DNA from 4 places in the Peribacillus sp. FW305-BF15 genome. Region 3 is predicted to be linked to each of the others. Evidence: riboswitches for the same ligand, from Rfam matches in the RefSeq annotation. Region 3 holds a riboswitch; each other region holds the start of a gene.
The links. A riboswitch is a leader RNA that binds a small molecule or an ion and turns the genes downstream of it on or off. The one in region 3 is predicted to bind S-adenosylmethionine.

Region 1: linked by a shared signal. The riboswitch ahead of mmuP (S-methylmethionine permease) and the one ahead of metK (methionine adenosyltransferase) in region 3 are both predicted to bind S-adenosylmethionine.
Region 2: linked by a shared signal. The riboswitch ahead of AC3WLU_RS05195 (methionine ABC transporter ATP-binding protein) and the one ahead of metK (methionine adenosyltransferase) in region 3 are both predicted to bind S-adenosylmethionine.
Region 4: linked by a shared signal. The riboswitch ahead of AC3WLU_RS20770 (bifunctional homocysteine S-methyltransferase/methylenetetrahydrofolate reductase) and the one ahead of metK (methionine adenosyltransferase) in region 3 are both predicted to bind S-adenosylmethionine.

Annotation. Positions count from the first base shown of each region.
Region 1 is NZ_JBYSYV010000012.1:144,113-148,417, reverse strand. It holds gene AC3WLU_RS14930 (ring-cleaving dioxygenase) at 1-756, shown strand, start outside; gene AC3WLU_RS14925 (alpha/beta hydrolase) at 756-1,364, shown strand; gene AC3WLU_RS14920 (flavin reductase family protein) at 1,383-1,991, shown strand; SAM riboswitch class I at 2,227-2,329, shown strand; gene mmuP (S-methylmethionine permease) at 2,413-3,807, shown strand; gene mmuM (homocysteine S-methyltransferase) at 3,797-4,305, shown strand, end outside.
Region 2 is NZ_JBYSYV010000004.1:55,474-59,778, forward strand. It holds gene AC3WLU_RS05185 (MetQ/NlpA family ABC transporter substrate-binding protein) at 1-830, opposite strand, end outside; gene AC3WLU_RS05190 (methionine ABC transporter permease) at 852-1,502, opposite strand; gene AC3WLU_RS05195 (methionine ABC transporter ATP-binding protein) at 1,524-2,540, opposite strand; SAM riboswitch class I at 2,875-2,986, opposite strand; gene AC3WLU_RS05200 (GNAT family N-acetyltransferase) at 3,129-3,602, opposite strand; gene AC3WLU_RS05205 (nuclear transport factor 2 family protein) at 3,670-4,038, opposite strand; gene AC3WLU_RS05210 (collagenase) at 4,105-4,305, opposite strand, start outside.
Region 3 is NZ_JBYSYV010000011.1:177,129-181,433, reverse strand. It holds gene pckA (phosphoenolpyruvate carboxykinase (ATP)) at 1-938, opposite strand, end outside; SAM riboswitch class I at 1,368-1,530, shown strand; gene metK (methionine adenosyltransferase) at 1,694-2,887, shown strand; gene AC3WLU_RS14090 (gamma carbonic anhydrase) at 3,198-3,716, opposite strand; gene AC3WLU_RS14085 (alpha/beta hydrolase) at 3,927-4,305, shown strand, end outside.
Region 4 is NZ_JBYSYV010000023.1:7,814-12,118, forward strand. It holds gene ku (non-homologous end joining protein Ku) at 1-185, shown strand, start outside; gene AC3WLU_RS20765 (MOSC domain-containing protein) at 676-1,326, shown strand; SAM riboswitch class I at 1,438-1,536, shown strand; gene AC3WLU_RS20770 (bifunctional homocysteine S-methyltransferase/methylenetetrahydrofolate reductase) at 1,640-3,487, shown strand; gene metH (methionine synthase) at 3,480-4,305, shown strand, end outside.

The DNA.
Region 1 (4,305 bases), on a different contig from region 3:
CCTTGGCCTGAGGCATACCGAGGGACAATTGGCTCCGGACAAGTGGGGATTACAACATATGCCGTTCCGGAGGGTTCAATGGGCTTTTGGGAAAATCGTTTGGGTAAATTTAATATAGACTTTGAAAAGGTTTCACGTTTCGGTGAGGAATATCTTGAGTTCCAAGACCCACATAGTTTGAAACTTGAACTGGTTGAGCGTAAAGAAGGTAAAAATAGCGAGTGGTCATTCGGCGGTGTACCAGCTGATAAGGCGGTCAAGGGTTTCGGCGGAGCTGTATTATTGACGTCAAAACCGATCAAAACGATGGAACTTTTAGAGGAAGTGATGGGCCTTCAAAAGGTTGGGGAAGAGGGCGATTTCATCCGCTTCAAATCCACATCGGATATCGGCAATTTGATCGATGTTAAAAAAACGGTTTTACCAAACGGTAAAATCGGAGTGGGAACTGTCCATCACATTGCATGGCGTGCGAGCGATAATGAAGATCATAAAGAATGGAGGGAGCATATCGGTAACCATGGCTATGGTGTGACACCCTTTACAGACCGACAATACTTCAATGCCATTTATTTCAGGGAAGATGGAGGCATACTCTTTGAAGTAGCCACAGATCCACCTGGCTTTGCTCATGATGAAACGAAAGAAACGATGGGCAGTAAATTAATGCTGCCGCCATGGTTGGAAGAAAAGCGGGAAGTTATGGAAAAAACGTTACTGCCGGCAGTGCCGAGAGTACTAGAGGAGGATAAATGATGAAACATATTTTTCAAAAAGGAAGTAATCCAGAAGCCCCGTTACTACTGCTGTTACATGGCACTGGAGGAACGGAAACAGATCTCTTGCCATTATCCGAAATGGTTTCACCGGGTTCGTCCGTACTGAGCGTACGGGGAAATGTACTTGAAAATGGAATGCCCCGTTATTTCCGACGGTTAGCTGAAGGGGTTTTTGATGAAGAGGATTTGATTTTCCGAACGAAGGAGCTTTATGACTTCTTGGAATCAGCGTCCGGAAAATATGACTTCGACCGTGACAGAGTGGTGGCATTAGGTTATTCCAATGGTGCAAATATAGCGGCAAGTTTGCTGTTCCATTACGAGGGGGCCTTACAAGGAGCAATTCTTCATCATCCAATGGTTCCAAGACGAGGGATCGCTTTGCCGTCCCTTTCAGATATACCTGTATTTATTGCTGCAGGTAAAAACGATCCGATTTGCCCGGCAGAAGAAACTGAAGAACTTAATCAACTTTTACAGCAAGCTGGCGCAACAGTTGAAGTTCAATGGGAAAATTATGGTCATCAGTTAACACGTTCAGAGGTTGATGCAGCAGGTTCATGGTTTCAAAAGAACTTTTTATAAGAATGAGAGGGAATGAAGATGATTTCTGTTAACCCTGAAAGTCTGACTGAACGGGATAATTATAAGTTTTTGACTGGAAGCATTATACCGAGACCTATAGCGCTGGTTACGACACAATCCGAAACCGGTACAATCAATATAGCGCCGTTCAGCTTTTTTAACATAGTCAGTTCAAATCCTCCGATGATTTCCATTTCTGTTCAACGGAAAGAAGGAGTTTCAAAGGATACAGCCCGAAATGCAATTCAAACAGGTGAGTTCGTTGTTCATATCACAGACGAAAATAATGTTGCTGATGCAAATCGAACGGCCAAGGAACTCCCATCTGAAGAAAGTGAATTGGGTCTTACTAATTTCACGCTGGCTGTTAGTGATAGGGTATCCGTACCAGGATTGGAAGAAGCGAAGGTGCGTTTTGAATGTACATTAGAGCAATCGATTCCATTGGCAGGTTCCAAGAATGAACCTGGTTGTGATTTACTGATAGGGAAAATAGTCTGCTATCATATAGAGCAAGATATTTACCATAATGGCCGTATTGACCCGAATGGGCTAAAACCTGTAGCAAGATTAGCAGGTCATACTTATACAAAACTAGGGGAATTATTTGAAATAGAACGTCCTTAAGGAAAAAGAAAAAAATGGCGACATCTTTTAAGATGTTGCCATTTTTAAGACCAAAATGACCCCGGTTAGTTTTATTTGCCATTATAATACGCTTAGCGCCTGTTCCAAAAATAAGCAACCTTTTAATATTAATGCCGCAGACGCCATGATCGTTAGCATTTAAAAGGAAGTCTTTACATTCCGAAACAAAACTTGACAAATTTTTCATAGATTGATAAAGTTATAAAAAAATAATTTCTTATCCAGAGAGGTGGAGGGACTGGCCCTATGAAACCTCAGCAACAGGTCTACAAAGACACTGTGCTAATTCCAGGGGGTGAAACCTTGATAGATAAGACCGTACGTGTTTATTTGTCAGTAACGCACTCTTTTTTAGAGTGCGTTTTCGTTTTTTCTGGATGCAAGATTAAGGAGAGTAAGAATGGATAACAAAAGGAAGCATGATTTTCAAAGGCAAATGCAAGCACGGCATATAATAATGCTATCGCTTGGCGGGGTGATTGGAACTGGTTTATTCTTAAGTTCGGGTTATACGATTCAACAGGCTGGTCCGTTCGGAACCATCCTTTCGTATCTGATTGGTGCATTGGTGGTTTATCTAGTCATGCTATGTCTAGGTGAACTATCAGTGCATATGCCCGAGACAGGTGCGTTTCATAGTTACGCTGCCAAATACATCGGACCAGGGACAGGATATACAGTAGCCTGGTTGTATTGGCTAACCTGGACTGTTGCACTAGGTTCGGAATTCACGGCTGCAGGATTGTTGATGCAGCGATGGTTCCCATCAATCAGTGTCTGGATATGGAGTGCTCTATTTGCCATTTTGGTTTTGGCATTAAATGCGTGGACCGTTAAGTTTTTCGCTGAATCCGAATTCTGGTTTGCGTCTATAAAGGTATTTGCTATTGTAATATTCATTATTCTGGGAGCTGCGGCAATGATAGGTTTCATTCCAATGATTAACACACAATCAGCTCCGTTATTTTCCAATGTTACAAGTGCAGGTTTATTTCCAAACGGTGCTTTTGCCATTCTAATGACGATGCTCGCGGTGAATTTTGCATTTTCTGGAACTGAATTGATCGGAGTTGCAGCTGGAGAAACTGTGAATCCGGAAAAAACGATTCCAAAGGCAATCCGTATGACATTATGGAGATTGATTATCTTTTTTGTAGGTACCATCGTTGTTTTATCCGCATTATTGCCTGTTTCGGATGCAAGCGTATTAGAGAGCCCCTTTGTTGCCGTTCTAGAACGAATTGGAGTGCCGTATGCAGCGGATATTATGAACTTTGTTATATTAACTGCTATTTTGTCTGCTGCGAACTCAGGACTATATGCCTCATCCAGGATGCTTTGGTCACTTGCAGATAAGAAAACTATTTCACCAATATTTGCAAAATTGACAAAACGGGGTGTTCCCTTGAATGCAGTCCTTTTCAGTATGCTGGGCGGTGTTTTAGCACTTTTCTCGAGTATTATTGCGCCGGATACTGTATATATAGTGCTTGTATCCATTTCTGGACTAGCCGTGGTTATAGTTTGGATGAGTATTAGCGCGTCACAGTTTCTATTTCGCAGACGATATATAAACGAAGGAAACTCAGTTAATGATTTGGCTTATCATACACCATTATATCCATTCGTACCAATCGTTTCATTTATGCTATGTCTTGCTTCTTGCATAGGAATTGCATTTGATCCTACACAAAGAATAGCACTATATTGTGGCATTCCGTTTATTTTGTTTTGCTATGGAAGTTATTATCTGACACAAACCATAAAGAAAAGAGGAGTAGACCATGAAAAATAAAATTAACCCAATTGAAGAAATTTTACAAGGTCATTCAGTTATGATTTTGGACGGAGCTTTAGCTACAGAGCTTGAAAGTCATGGGTGTGATTTGGACGATCCCCTGTGGTCTGCACGTGTATTACTTGAAAATCCAGAAGTGATTTACCAGGTGCACTCTGACTACTTTCGAGCTGGTGCTGACTGTGCGATAACGGCAAGCTATCAAGCAACAGTTGAAGGTTTCGCCCTCCGCGGAATACAAGAAAAAGAGGCATTGGATCTAATCAGGAAAACGGTTTTACTAGCAAGAAAAGCAAGAGATGACTTTTGGAAGGAAGAATATCAAACGATTAGACCTAAGCCATTGGTTGCTGCATCAGTTGGACCTTATGGGGCTTATCTTGCAGATGGATCAGAGTATGTCGGGAATTATGGTGTTTCAGATGAAACTTTGGCGGCATTTCATCGCTCACGAATATCAGCTTTGATTGAAGCAGGAGCTGACATTTTAGCATT
Region 2 (4,305 bases), on a different contig from region 3:
ACTAATTCATCTACAGAAACATAGGCAGGAATGGTGTTTCCTTTAAACGTTTTTTCAATGAACGCTTCCACTTCTTTCGATTGATAAAGCTCCACTAATTTTTGCAGCTCAGGACGATTGGCATTTCCCTTTTTAACTGCAATGATATTAATATATGGTTTCGCCGTTTTACTTTCATGGAATAAAGAATCTTTTAATGTAAGGCCTGCTTCGACGGCAAAGTTATTATTGATGGCTGAAGCATCGGCATCATCCAATAGACGCGGTGTATTGCCGGCAGCAACAGGCTGGATTTTCAAGTTTTTCGGATTTTCCTTAATGATTTCCAATGATCCCGATCCATTGAATTCTTCTTTCAATGTAATCAATCCAGCTTCCTGAAGCAGGAGCAGTGCCCGGCCAAAGTTTGTTGCTTCATTCGGAACGGCTATCGTAGCACCATCCGGAAGATCTTTGAGCCTTTTATGTTTTTTCGAATAAAGGCCCATAGGTGCAATGACAGTCGACCCGATGGCCTCCAATTTCAGATTTTGATCTTGAACGAATTCATCGAAATAGGCGACGGTTTGGAATGAATTGGCATCAATTTCACCTTCGCTTAACGCAAGGTTCGGTTGGATATAATCATTGAAAGTGACCAGTTCGATATTAAGTCCTTCCTCTTTCGCCAAATCGACAATGTATTCCCATGTTCTCGTATCCCCGCTGCTGACACCGACTTTCACAGTTTTCACATCATCCGAACTCCCTGATGCACCCTCATCGTTCCCGCATGCTGCAGCCACGATGGCCAATGCCAATACAATGATCGTTAATAAGATTTTTTTCATTTTTCCTGCCTCCTGTTCGTTTTATCTTCTTCTTATTTTTCTTGAAACAAAGTTCCCGGTGGATTGCAATAATTGAACGATGATCACGAGCGCCGCCACTGTGACGATCATCGTCATCGTATCGAACCTTTGGTAACCGTAAGCCAAGGCTAAATCCCCGACCCCGCCTGCACCGACAGCACCTGCCATCGCCGTAGATCCAACAAGCCCGATTGTCGCTGTTGTAAATGTCAGGATTAACGAACTAAGTCCCTCGGGAATCAAAAAGCGGTAAATGATTTGCCATGTTGTCGCCCCCATCGCCTGAGCTGCCTCGATGATCCCTTTGTCCACTTCCAACAGCGAGTTTTCCACAAGCCGGGCAATATAAGGAGCCGCGTAAAAGATTAGCGGAACAATGGCCGCATTCGTTCCGATCGCACTGCCGACAATCATTCTTGTAAACGGAATGAGTGCTACAAGCAAGATGATGAAAGGAACGGACCGCAGGATATTGATGATCGGATTCAATACATTAAAAATCCATTTATTCTCCAGGATGTGACCCTTTCTTGTAATGACAAGCAGGATACCGAGCGGAAGCCCGATCAATCCGGAAAATATCAATGAGATGGCTACCATATAAAGTGTGTCACCGAAAGCTGTCGACAGCTGGTCTGCCGTTATTTCCATACCCCAAAGCGTATTACCCATTTATACTTGCACCTCCTGGACGAGAATCCCCTCATCTTTAATATATTGATAAGCCTTGTCGACCTCATTTTTGCTCCCGGTCACTTCGATGATCAAATTCCCGAAAGGCGTTTCCTGGATTTCAGAAATATTGGCTGATAAGACACTTAAATGAACATCATATTTCTTCGAGATGGTTGAAAGTAAAGGAGTACCCGAAGTAGTTCCAATAAAATTAATTTTCCAAATAATCGGGATATGGGACCCTATGCTTTTTAAGAAACTTTGTGGAATTTCGTCATGTATGACCGTTCTCACGAAGTTTTTTGCAATATCCGTTTGCGGCTTGGCAAAAACTTCGAAAACCGAACCTTGTTCAACGACGCAGCCGCCCTCCATGACCGCTACCTTATTGCAAATTTCCCGAATGACAGACATCTCATGAGTGATTAGCAAAATGGTGATATTGTATTCTTTATTAATTTTTTTTAAGAGCTGCAGAACTGCACTCGTTGTTTGTGGATCCAATGCCGACGTAGCTTCATCACACAATAAGATCGATGGATTCGTAGCCAATGCCCTCGCAATGCCGATCCGCTGCTTTTGCCCGCCGGATAATTGTTCCGGATAACTCTTTGCTTTGCTCGATAAGCCAACGAACTCCAACAGCTCGCCTACACGTTTTTGAATTTCCTTAGCCGGAGTTCCCGATAAAACCAGCGGCATAGCAATATTATCAAAAACAGTCTTTGAGTTTAATAAGTTGAAATGCTGAAAGATCATCCCGATTTTTTTCTTTTCTGCCCGTAATTCCTTCGGGCTTAATTTGGTTAAATCCTTGCCACCAACAATCACCGAACCATCTGAAGGATGTTCAAGCAAATTGACCAACCTGATCAACGTACTCTTTCCGGCCCCGCTATAACCGACTACCCCGAATATATCCCCCTTTTCCACTGTCAAATCAATGCCCTTCAAAGCCTCGACAGTCTGTTTCTTTGTTTGATAAACCTTTTTAACATCCTGAAACTCAATCATCCAATCTCCCCCCATGCTGTTTATTTGTACGAATTCCTTATCCAGAGAGAAGAGCTTTGCAACGTTTCATAATGATAGAGTTAAAATTCAGGAGTGAAACTGCAAAATTCACGAGTAAATCCACCAAACTCACGAGTAACTGCGCCAAACTCACGAATAATTACACCAAACTCACGATTATTGCGCGAAACTCACGAGTAATTGCACCCATTCTCAAAATAACCATATACATTTTGAATAAACAAAAGAGGCCTCTTCCGTCATCAGACAGAAGAGGCCTCTTTTAGACATAAAAAAGAGTAAACTCTTAAATTAATTATCTAAGAAAAGCTCCTTCTTATCTTTCAAACTTTCGTCCGTTGGAATTAGCACAGTATTTTTACAAAAGTAAAAACCCGCTGCCGAGGTATCATAGGGCCAAGTCCCTCCACATCTCTTGATAAGAATTAACGTTATATTTAATTATGTCCTTCACTATATATTCTAATTTCGCTAAAGTCAACCATATTTTTCATCGCGATAAATAGTTTCATAGTATAGTGAATCGATACTTTTTTTATTATATCAATATATTTTATATTTCTACTTTTATAATGATTTGCTCATTCTCCATACAGGGTATTTTTCATTTTCTTCCCTTATCTTCACCATGCCTGAATTCGTATATAAAGAAATCGCCCTTTGATTATCCGGAGAAACCCTTAAGTGATATTCGGATACATTAAATTGCCTGAAAAAGTTTTCTGCGTAGCGGACCAATTCCTTGCCAAGGCCTTTACTGCGGTATTCGGAAATAAGATAAAATAGATTCACATAGCCAATTTCAGTTCCTTCATACTCACGAATTTGAAGTTCCATTTGTCCAATCCGTTCTTGGTCCTTTTCAATGATCACCTGTCCATCCGGAAATTTGCGTACCCTTTCTTCCATTCGTTGCAGATAGGCATGTTCATCTCCAAAACCCGCATCAGTTCCAAAACTTACAATAAAGGAATCTTTCCGGAATTTAATGATAGTATCTTTATCTTTGTCCGTATCAATGGTACGAAAGATCAACTTCATCCACCCTTATCATTTTAGTGAAATAGTTTTCAAGCAGGGAAAACTTTCTTTTTCATAAATAATAGTCTTAAAGGGGCCCTTTTGTTTTTGTGCCTTGATGAAAAAACATCTGCCATCTTCCATTCGCACATTTCCAGATTGAACTTCTTAAGGTATGTTCCAGCTTATCTTCATCAAAAATCCGGTATGTAATTAACACGGTATCATCAGACAATGGATGCATCTCAAATTGACTTAGGGTCATGTTCACCGCTCCGGCACCCTCTTGCCCCATAAAATCGCTTTTTGACCATATGTTACCCGAACTGCCGAACTCAAAGAAATCATCTTTCAATAAGGATGAAAGCTCTTCTGGAGATGTACGAACTTCAGATTTTAACAATTTCTCCTCCAGCTGATACAAATGCTCTTTTAATAATGAAGATTCCCTGTCCATTCATCTTGTCCTCCTTTTTCTATTAACGAAAACAACCTTTCAGCATCTGTAATACTTCAATTGACTTCAATTGATGAACTTATGTAATTCATTGATTTCAATGTTAGTATGTCTTTTGAAGGATTTTGAGAAACCTAAATCATAGCTGTCATCTATTATTTTCTTTAATATGTCTAAATCTTTTTTTTCGATAATATACCTAATTCCATAATGTGATTGAGGATATAACTCTTTATGATTTCTTCTTTGCCTTGCCCAATCTTCCCT
Region 3 (4,305 bases):
GAACTGTCATCATAGTTTGCTTCACGCGTATCCGGATCAACAACAACATTTTCCAATACAGCACCAAAACGGATTGCATCGAAAATTTGCGGTTCTTTTTCACGTGAAAGGTTGATTGTTTTCGCATAGCAGCCGCCTTCGATGTTGAATACGCCGTTAGAAGACCAGCCGTGCTCATCATCGCCAATCAATTTACGGCTAGTGTCTGCTGATAAAGTTGTTTTGCCTGTACCGGACAGTCCGAAGAATAAAGCGACGTCCCCTTCACGTCCTACGTTGGCAGAGCAATGCATTGGAAGGATTCCAGCCTCTGGAAGTAAGTAGTTCATGATCGAGAAGATCGATTTTTTCATTTCTCCTGCATATTCCGTTCCGCCGATCAGGATCGTACGGCGTTCAAAAGAAACGATGATGAACGTTTCGGATGTAGTTCCGTCCACTTCTGGGTCCGCTTTGAAGTTAGGTGCAGAAACGATCGTGAATTCAGCTTCGTGACCTCTCAGTTCTTCTTCGTTTGGACGGATGAACAAAGTATGGGCGAAAAGGTTATGCCAAGCATATTCATTAACAACACGGATGGGAAGACGTGATGATTCGTCTGCACCAGCGAAACCTTTAAAAACAAAAATCTCTTCTTTTGCTTTTAGGTAGTCAACTACTTTATTATATAGTTTATTGAACACATCTTCGGAAATCGGCCGGTTCACGGGACCCCAATCGATTTTATCTTTAACTGATGCTTCTTCCACGATATATTTATCTTTAGGTGAACGACCGGTATATTTGCCAGTTTCAGCTTTTACCGCGCCGGTTGATGTTAAAACGCCTTCATTTCTGCTTAGTACTTTTTCGACCAATTGAGGAACTGATAGTTGAGTTTGCACATTGTTTCCTGTTAATAATTGGTGTAACTCATTAGAAACATCTACAGAATTCATATATGAGGTACCTTCCTTTGTTTGAGTTTTTAGATTATAATTAGTATAACACATTCATTTAATTAGTCTATACTATTTCTTTTAATTTGTGATTATTTTCAGCTAGCCGCATTAATCATTTTAATCCGGCAGGAACCGAGTCAGGATGATCGCATATACTTTCATGAGGAAAAATTTATTTAAATAGGAAGTAAGTAAACAATTTATGTCTTAAGGAAAAGTCAGGATGTCGTTCCTTTTCGATATTCAATACTTTATTATTAATGGCAATTTACAACATTTCTATTCGTATATTGCATTGTAAACCCCTCTAGGACGTTGTATCAACATGTTTTTTCAAATGAACGCCGTTCTGGGTGGAAATGTTCTTTTTAGAAAAGCATTGACAAATTCCAGCCAGATACGATAATATCTTAAATTGTACGGATTCTCTTATCCCGAGTTGGTGGAGGGACAGGCCCTTTGAAACCCAGCAACCTGCCATATTGAACTTGACTCCAAGATCGATCGCCGAAAATAAAGCGAAGGTCTTCAAGGAATAGTGGTGATGGTGCTAACCTGAGCAAGGTAAAAAACCCTTGAACGATAAGAGTGAAAGGATAGAAGACAGAATTTTAAACCTTTCCTCATTTGCCAGGGAAGGTTTTTGTGTTTTTTATAAGTAATTCTGTGTCTATAGTTGAAACTAATGAGGGAAACGAGTTCCGTAAAAATCAGGCTTATGCCTACAACATACTAACTTCCAAGGAGGAAATATGATGTCAAAGAAACGTCTATTTACTTCTGAATCTGTTACAGAGGGCCATCCGGACAAAATTTGTGATCAGATTTCAGATTCCATTTTAGATGCTATCCTAGCTAAGGATGCAAATGCACGTGTTGCGTGTGAAACTAGTGTAACTACAGGTCTTGTACTTGTTGCTGGTGAAATTACAACGTCCGCTTACGTGGATATCCCGCGTATCGTTCGTGATACGATTAAAGGAATTGGCTACACACGTGCGAAATATGGTTTCGATGCTGAAACTTGTGCCGTTTTGAGTTCCATTGATGAGCAGTCTGCCGATATCGCAGCTGGTGTCGATAAAGCATTGGAAGCTCGTGAAGGAAACATGTCAGATGAAGAAATCGATGCAATCGGTGCAGGGGACCAAGGTCTTATGTTCGGATTCGCTTGTAATGAAACAAAAGAGCTTATGCCGCTTCCGATTTCATTGGCGCATAAACTTTCATTCCGCTTGACCCAAGTTCGTAAAGATGAAACTCTTGCTTACCTACGCCCTGATGGTAAAACACAGGTAACCGTGGAATATGATGAGAATAACCGTCCTGTACGTGTAGATACAATCGTCATCTCTACACAGCATGATGCAGAAGTTACGCTTGAACAAATTCAAGCCGATCTAAAAGAACATGTGATCAAAGCTGTCGTTCCAGCCGAGTTGATCGATGCAGATACTAAGTACTTCATCAACCCGACTGGACGTTTCGTAATCGGCGGACCTCAAGGGGATGCTGGTCTTACTGGACGTAAAATCATCGTTGATACTTACGGCGGATACGCCCGTCACGGCGGCGGTGCATTCTCTGGTAAGGATGCTACTAAAGTTGACCGTTCTGCTGCATACGCTGCACGTTACGTTGCGAAAAACATCGTGGCAGCCGGCCTTGCCGATAAAGCGGAAGTTCAATTGGCATACGCAATTGGTGTGGCAGAGCCTGTATCGATCTCCATTGATACGTTCGGAACTGGTACAGTTAGCGAAGAAGTCCTTGTTGACCTAGTTCGCGCAAACTTCGACCTTCGTCCAGCTGGTATCATCAAAATGCTTGACCTTCGTCGCCCAATCTACAAACAAACAGCTGCATACGGACACTTCGGCCGTACAGATGTCGATCTTCCATGGGAACGCACGGACAAAGCAGAAACATTAAAAGCACAAGCGTAATTCATATAAAAAAAGGTGTCCCGTTATTTGCGGGGCACCTTTTTTATGGATTAACTTAGCCGTCTGCGGGAATAATTCAAGAAATCCCAAAGAAATTAAACTTTTAGGGCCAAACTCGTGAGCTAGAGCGAAATACTCGTGAATTTGGAGCAATACTCGTGAGTTAGAGCGATTTACTCGTGAATTTAGAGCAAATACTCGTGAGTTTCAGCGAAATACTCGTGAATTTGGAGCAAATACTCGTGAATTAAAGCGATTTACTCGTGAGTTGCGTTCACGTATTCGTAATTTTCAGTCAAGTGATCGTGCATTACTTTATTCGTTCCGCCGTTTTATAGTATTGGCCTTTTTCGGCGTATTCGCGTACGATGCGTTCCATATCCTGACGATCTTCTTCGTTGATTTCACGGATGACTTTAGCTGGACGTCCGAATGCCAACATGTTCGGTGGAATGACTTTGCCTTGGGGAACGAGACTGCCGGCACCTATGAAAGCCCCTTCGCCGATTTCGGCTTCATCAAGTACGATCGATCCCATGCCGATTAAAGCTCCTTTGCGGATTTTACAGCTATGTAATATGACCTGATGGCCAATGGTTACTTCATCCTCGATGATCAATGGATTATTTGGGCTTTGGTGCAGGACGCTGTTATCCTGTATACTGACTTTTTTTCCGATGATGGTTGGGGATACATCACCGCGAATGACGGAATTGAACCAGATTGATGTTTCGTCGCCAATTTTGACATCACCTGTGACGACAGCATTTTCAGCAATATAAGCGCTTTCAGCAATTTCAGGTTCTTTGCCTTTATACGGATAAATAATCATTTTCAATCATTTCCTTTCCGAAGTGAATGTTTTTATGTATTATTTTAATATACCGTATGCAAATACACTTGGCTATTTATAATAGCAATGTACAACTTGTTAGATTTCTTTTTTGTCGAAAATCACGAATATGGTTATAATTTATATATATTATTTCAACTATCATGGATCGTACACAACAAGTGAAAAGTGAAAGGGGGATTTCGAATGTGGAAATGGGAGACAGAAGGAGACGCAAAGGGCGTCATTGTCATCATTCATGGGGCAATGGAACATCACGGGCGTTATAAGTGGGTAACACAAATGTGGCTTTCGGCTGGATACCATGTCGTCATGGGCGACCTTCCTGGGCAGGGTATGACTACTCGCGCCTACCGGGGACATATCGATTCCTTTGATGAGTATTTGGACGAAGTGAAAAGCTGGATAGAAGAGGCTTATGAATATTCGTTGCCGGTCTTTTTACTTGGACACAGCATGGGCGGTTTGATTTCGATACGCCTTCTTCAGGAAGAGGAATGGGACATTGCAGGGGTGATTCTTTCTTCTCCTTGCTTGGGCCTCGTGACGAAGCCGCGGAAGTTCC
Region 4 (4,305 bases), on a different contig from region 3:
TGATTGAATCGAAGAAAACGGGTCAGACGACGATTACAGCGAAAACAAAAGAACTAGTTTCCAACAATGTAACTGATTTAATGGAGGCACTACAAGCATCCATAGACCGTACAAAACATGATGAACCGGAAAAGAAAAAGACGACCCGAAAGAAAGCGGCACCGAAAAAAAAGAAACAAGCGTAAACAGGAAGCTGAGCGGAAGACGGATGATGTCGCTCGGCTTTCTGCTTGTTTTTGCAAGGAATCAGGCTTCTAATAAGATGAAAAGGTCTTGATAAAGAGGGAAGGAATGTACAAACAGGTGAGTCGATCACGATGCAAGAAACTGAATGGAATTACAGGAAATTAGTGGATATTGACGAAAGCAAAAAAAATTCGCTCCCTAAAGAGCGACAATGAGGAATTCAATCGTGAAAATCAACATATAGGCGAACGGTTGTAGTTTTCGACTATATATTGTGTTCATATTCTACCATATTTAATTCTGAAATAGCAACTAAATTACTGAAACTAACCTATGAATTTTTCTGGAAATCAATGATATTTCGCCCATTTCCGCCGCATATGGCTTTTTCATTTCATATACATATAAAAAGGTACTGAATAAAATGGATTTTTAGTATAATTTATACATATAGAACGATATAAATTTAATATGAATGGAAGATGCAAAATGGAAAATGGGAAAATCAAATCACTACATGCGGGGAAGCCGAAACAAGAAATTTTTTCGAATATCGATATCTTTTCAGCCATGGATAAACAAGCACAGGATAATTTGAAAGTGACTAAAGCTGGCATAATCGGTGATGGTGTCGGTAATGTAAAGTTCCATGGAGGTCCTGATCGGGCTTTGTGCTTTTACCCATTTGAGCATTATTCATTATGGAATGAAAAATTCTCTAAAGAGCTGGATATCCCTGCATTCGGTGAAAATTTAACTATAGGGGGGATGAAGGAAGAAACAACATATATCGGCGATATTTATCAAATAGGCGATGTGATTGTTCAAATTAACCAAGGGAGGATACCTTGTTCGACCATTTCCCTCTTCAATCAAGAACCTAAGTTTTTGGAACTCGTGCTGAAAACGAGTTTCACTGGTTATTTTGCAAGAGTACTTCAAGAAGGAACGATAAATAAACAAAACGAGATTGTGCTGATAGATCGTCTACAAGAAAAAATTTCTGTCCATTACGCAGCAGAGGTCATCCTTCATAAACGGGATGGGCTTGAAGGTGCTAAGGCTTTACTAACACTAGACTCGTTAGCGGAAGACTGGAAACAAAGGATCTTGAAGAGGGTTCAAGCAGCAAAAGATTGAATGATTTTTGCAAAAGTGAAAAAAATGTCGATCAGGTATTGAAATTGACAGACTATTAATGTAAATTAAATATAATCAAATTTTGAAATCTTATGAAAATTATATAAATGGATCTTATCGAGAGAGGTGGAGGGACTGGCCCGAAGAAACCTCAGCAACCAGCTTACGCAAAGGTGCTAAATCCAGCAAGCAGAGCTTGATAGATGAGGAGAATGTTTCAAAAACCTTCTTCTTTGAGAAGGTTTTTTTTCCTTTTCTCTCATACTCATAGAATACGACAAAAACAGGATTGTTTTTGAGAGAGGGTGTAATGATGAATTTTCGTAAAGAATTAAAAGAAAGAATGCTGGTTGGGGAAGGGGCAATGGGGACCTTGCTTTACTCTAATGGCATTGATCAATGTTATGAGGAATTAAACTGCACGAACCCAGATCAAATAGAGTCCATCCATCGAGCCTATCTGGAAGCTGGTGCAGATATCCTTCAATCGAATACATACGGAGCCAATTTCAATAAATTGAAGCGGTATGGACTTGAAGATGAAGTGAGCAGAATCAATCGCCAGGGAGTCATTCTTGCTAAAAAAGCGGCAAAAGGAAAGGCATACGTCTTCGGCACCATAGGGGCACAGCGGAGTATCAGGAAATCGGATTTAAGCATGGAAGAGATAAAACGGGCTTTTCGTGAACAGCTATACAGTCTGTTGATGGAAAATCCTGATGGGATTCTTCTGGAAACATTTTATGACCTGGAAGAACTGGAAACCGTCCTGCAAATCGTTAAAAATGAAACCGGACTGCCGATTATCGCAAATGTCTCGATGCATGAACTGGGTAATCTTCAAAATGGAATCCATTTAAATGAAGCCTTTCAAAAACTCGAGCAATTGGGTGCCGATGTGGTTGGTGTGAATTGCCGCCTTGGACCACATCATATGATTCGGGCCTTGGAAGAAGTGAGTTTGCCAAAGCAAGCATCGATTGCCATTTACCCTAACGCCAGCCTGCCGGATTATGTCGATGGGAGGCTCGTTTATAAAGCTGTCCCGGAATATTTCGGTTCTAGTGCCCTGGAACTTCGTGAGCAAGGCGCCGCGATCATAGGAGGGTGCTGTGGAACGACTCCACTGCATATTCAAGCTGTAAAGCATGCAATTGGAAGTTTGGCTCCCGTGAAAGAGAAATTTACGAAATCCCGTGAAATAGAAGTAATTGAGGTGAACGATAGGGAATTGGAACTTCCCCTTTACGAAAAGGCCAAAACGGAACGGACGATTCTCGTTGAGCTTGATCCACCGAAAAAGCTAGGGATAGAGAGTTTCATGACTGGTGCTGAGGTTTTGAAAAAAGCAGGGGTCGATTCCATTACATTAGCGGATAATTCACTTGCCTCACCAAGGATATCGAATGATGCACTGGCTAATTTACTGAAGAACCAATTGAATATAAATCCGATGGTGCATATAACATGCCGTGATCGAAATTTGATTGGCCTGCAGTCACATTTAATGGGTCTGCAGACGGTAGGGCTGAACGAAATATTGATCATCACCGGAGACCCTTCAAAAATTGGGGACTTCCCGGGTGCCACTTCGGTTTACGATTTATCTTCCTTTGACCTGATAAGTATGGTCAAACAATTTAATGAAGGTCTTTCCTATTCCGGTCAAAGTTTGGGTCAACGGGCAAATTTTAAAATTGCGGCAGCTTTTAATCCCAATGTGAAATATCTGGATAAAGCCGTACTGAGAATGGAAAAGAAGATTGCCTGCGGTGCTCAATCCTTTTTGACACAGCCAATTTATTCCGTAGAGCAAATCGAAGAAGTATATGAAGCGACAAAACATCTGGAAACCCCGATTTTCATCGGTATCATGCCCTTAACAAGCACCCGGAACGCCGAATTCATCCATAATGAGATCCCGGGCATCAAATTGCCTGATAATGTTAGAAGGGCCATGGCTCTAGCGGGGGATGACCCTGTAAAGTCAAGGATTGAAGGGGTGAATATCGCGCGGGAACTGGTGGACGCGGCTAGGGAAAAATTCAAGGGCATATATTTAATCACTCCATTCCTTCGCTATGAAATGACGGCGGAACTAACGAAATATATTAGAAAAGTCGATAGTAAACAGACATCAGAGGTGGCAGTACATGAATAAAAAAGCGATTCAAGATCAGTTAAATTCTAAGATTCTCCTACTTGATGGGGCGATGGGAACGATGCTTCAAGCGGAGAATTTGACAGCAGACGATTTTGGCGGGGAACAATTCGAGGGCTGCAATGAATATTTATCACTGACGCAACCGGAAATCATCCAATCGATTCATGAAAAATATTTAGCAGCGGGCGCAGATATCATAGAAACAAATACCTTTGGAGCGACCAGCATCGTCCTTGAGGAATACCAAATAAGTACGATTGCCTACAAGCTAAATAAAATTTCAGCTGAGCTTGCCGTTAAAGCTTGTGAAAAGTATTCCAATGATGAATGGCCAAGATATGTAGCTGGCTCGATGGGCCCCACTACAAAAACGCTATCTGTAACGGGCGGAACGACTTTTGATGTTTTAACAGATTCTTATGAAGAGCAGGCACTGGGTCTCTTGGATGGCGGGGTAGACTTGCTGTTGGTGGAAACCTGTCAGGATATGCTTAATGTCAAGGCTGCCTTTTCTGGAATCAAAGCAGCATTCGCTAAAACGGGAAAAGATGTGCCTGTCATCATATCAGGAACAATCGAACCGATGGGCACGACACTTGCCGGCCAGTCCATAGAAGCTTTTTATTTATCGGTTGAACATATGAAGCCCGTAGCTGTCGGCCTTAATTGTGCAACAGGGCCGGAATTCATGATAGACCATATCAGGACACTTGCAGATATATCAAATAGCGCCATCAGCTGTTATCCGAATGCCGGGCTCCCTGATGAAGAAGGCCACTATCATGAATCACCTACATCCCTGGCAGAGAAAATGA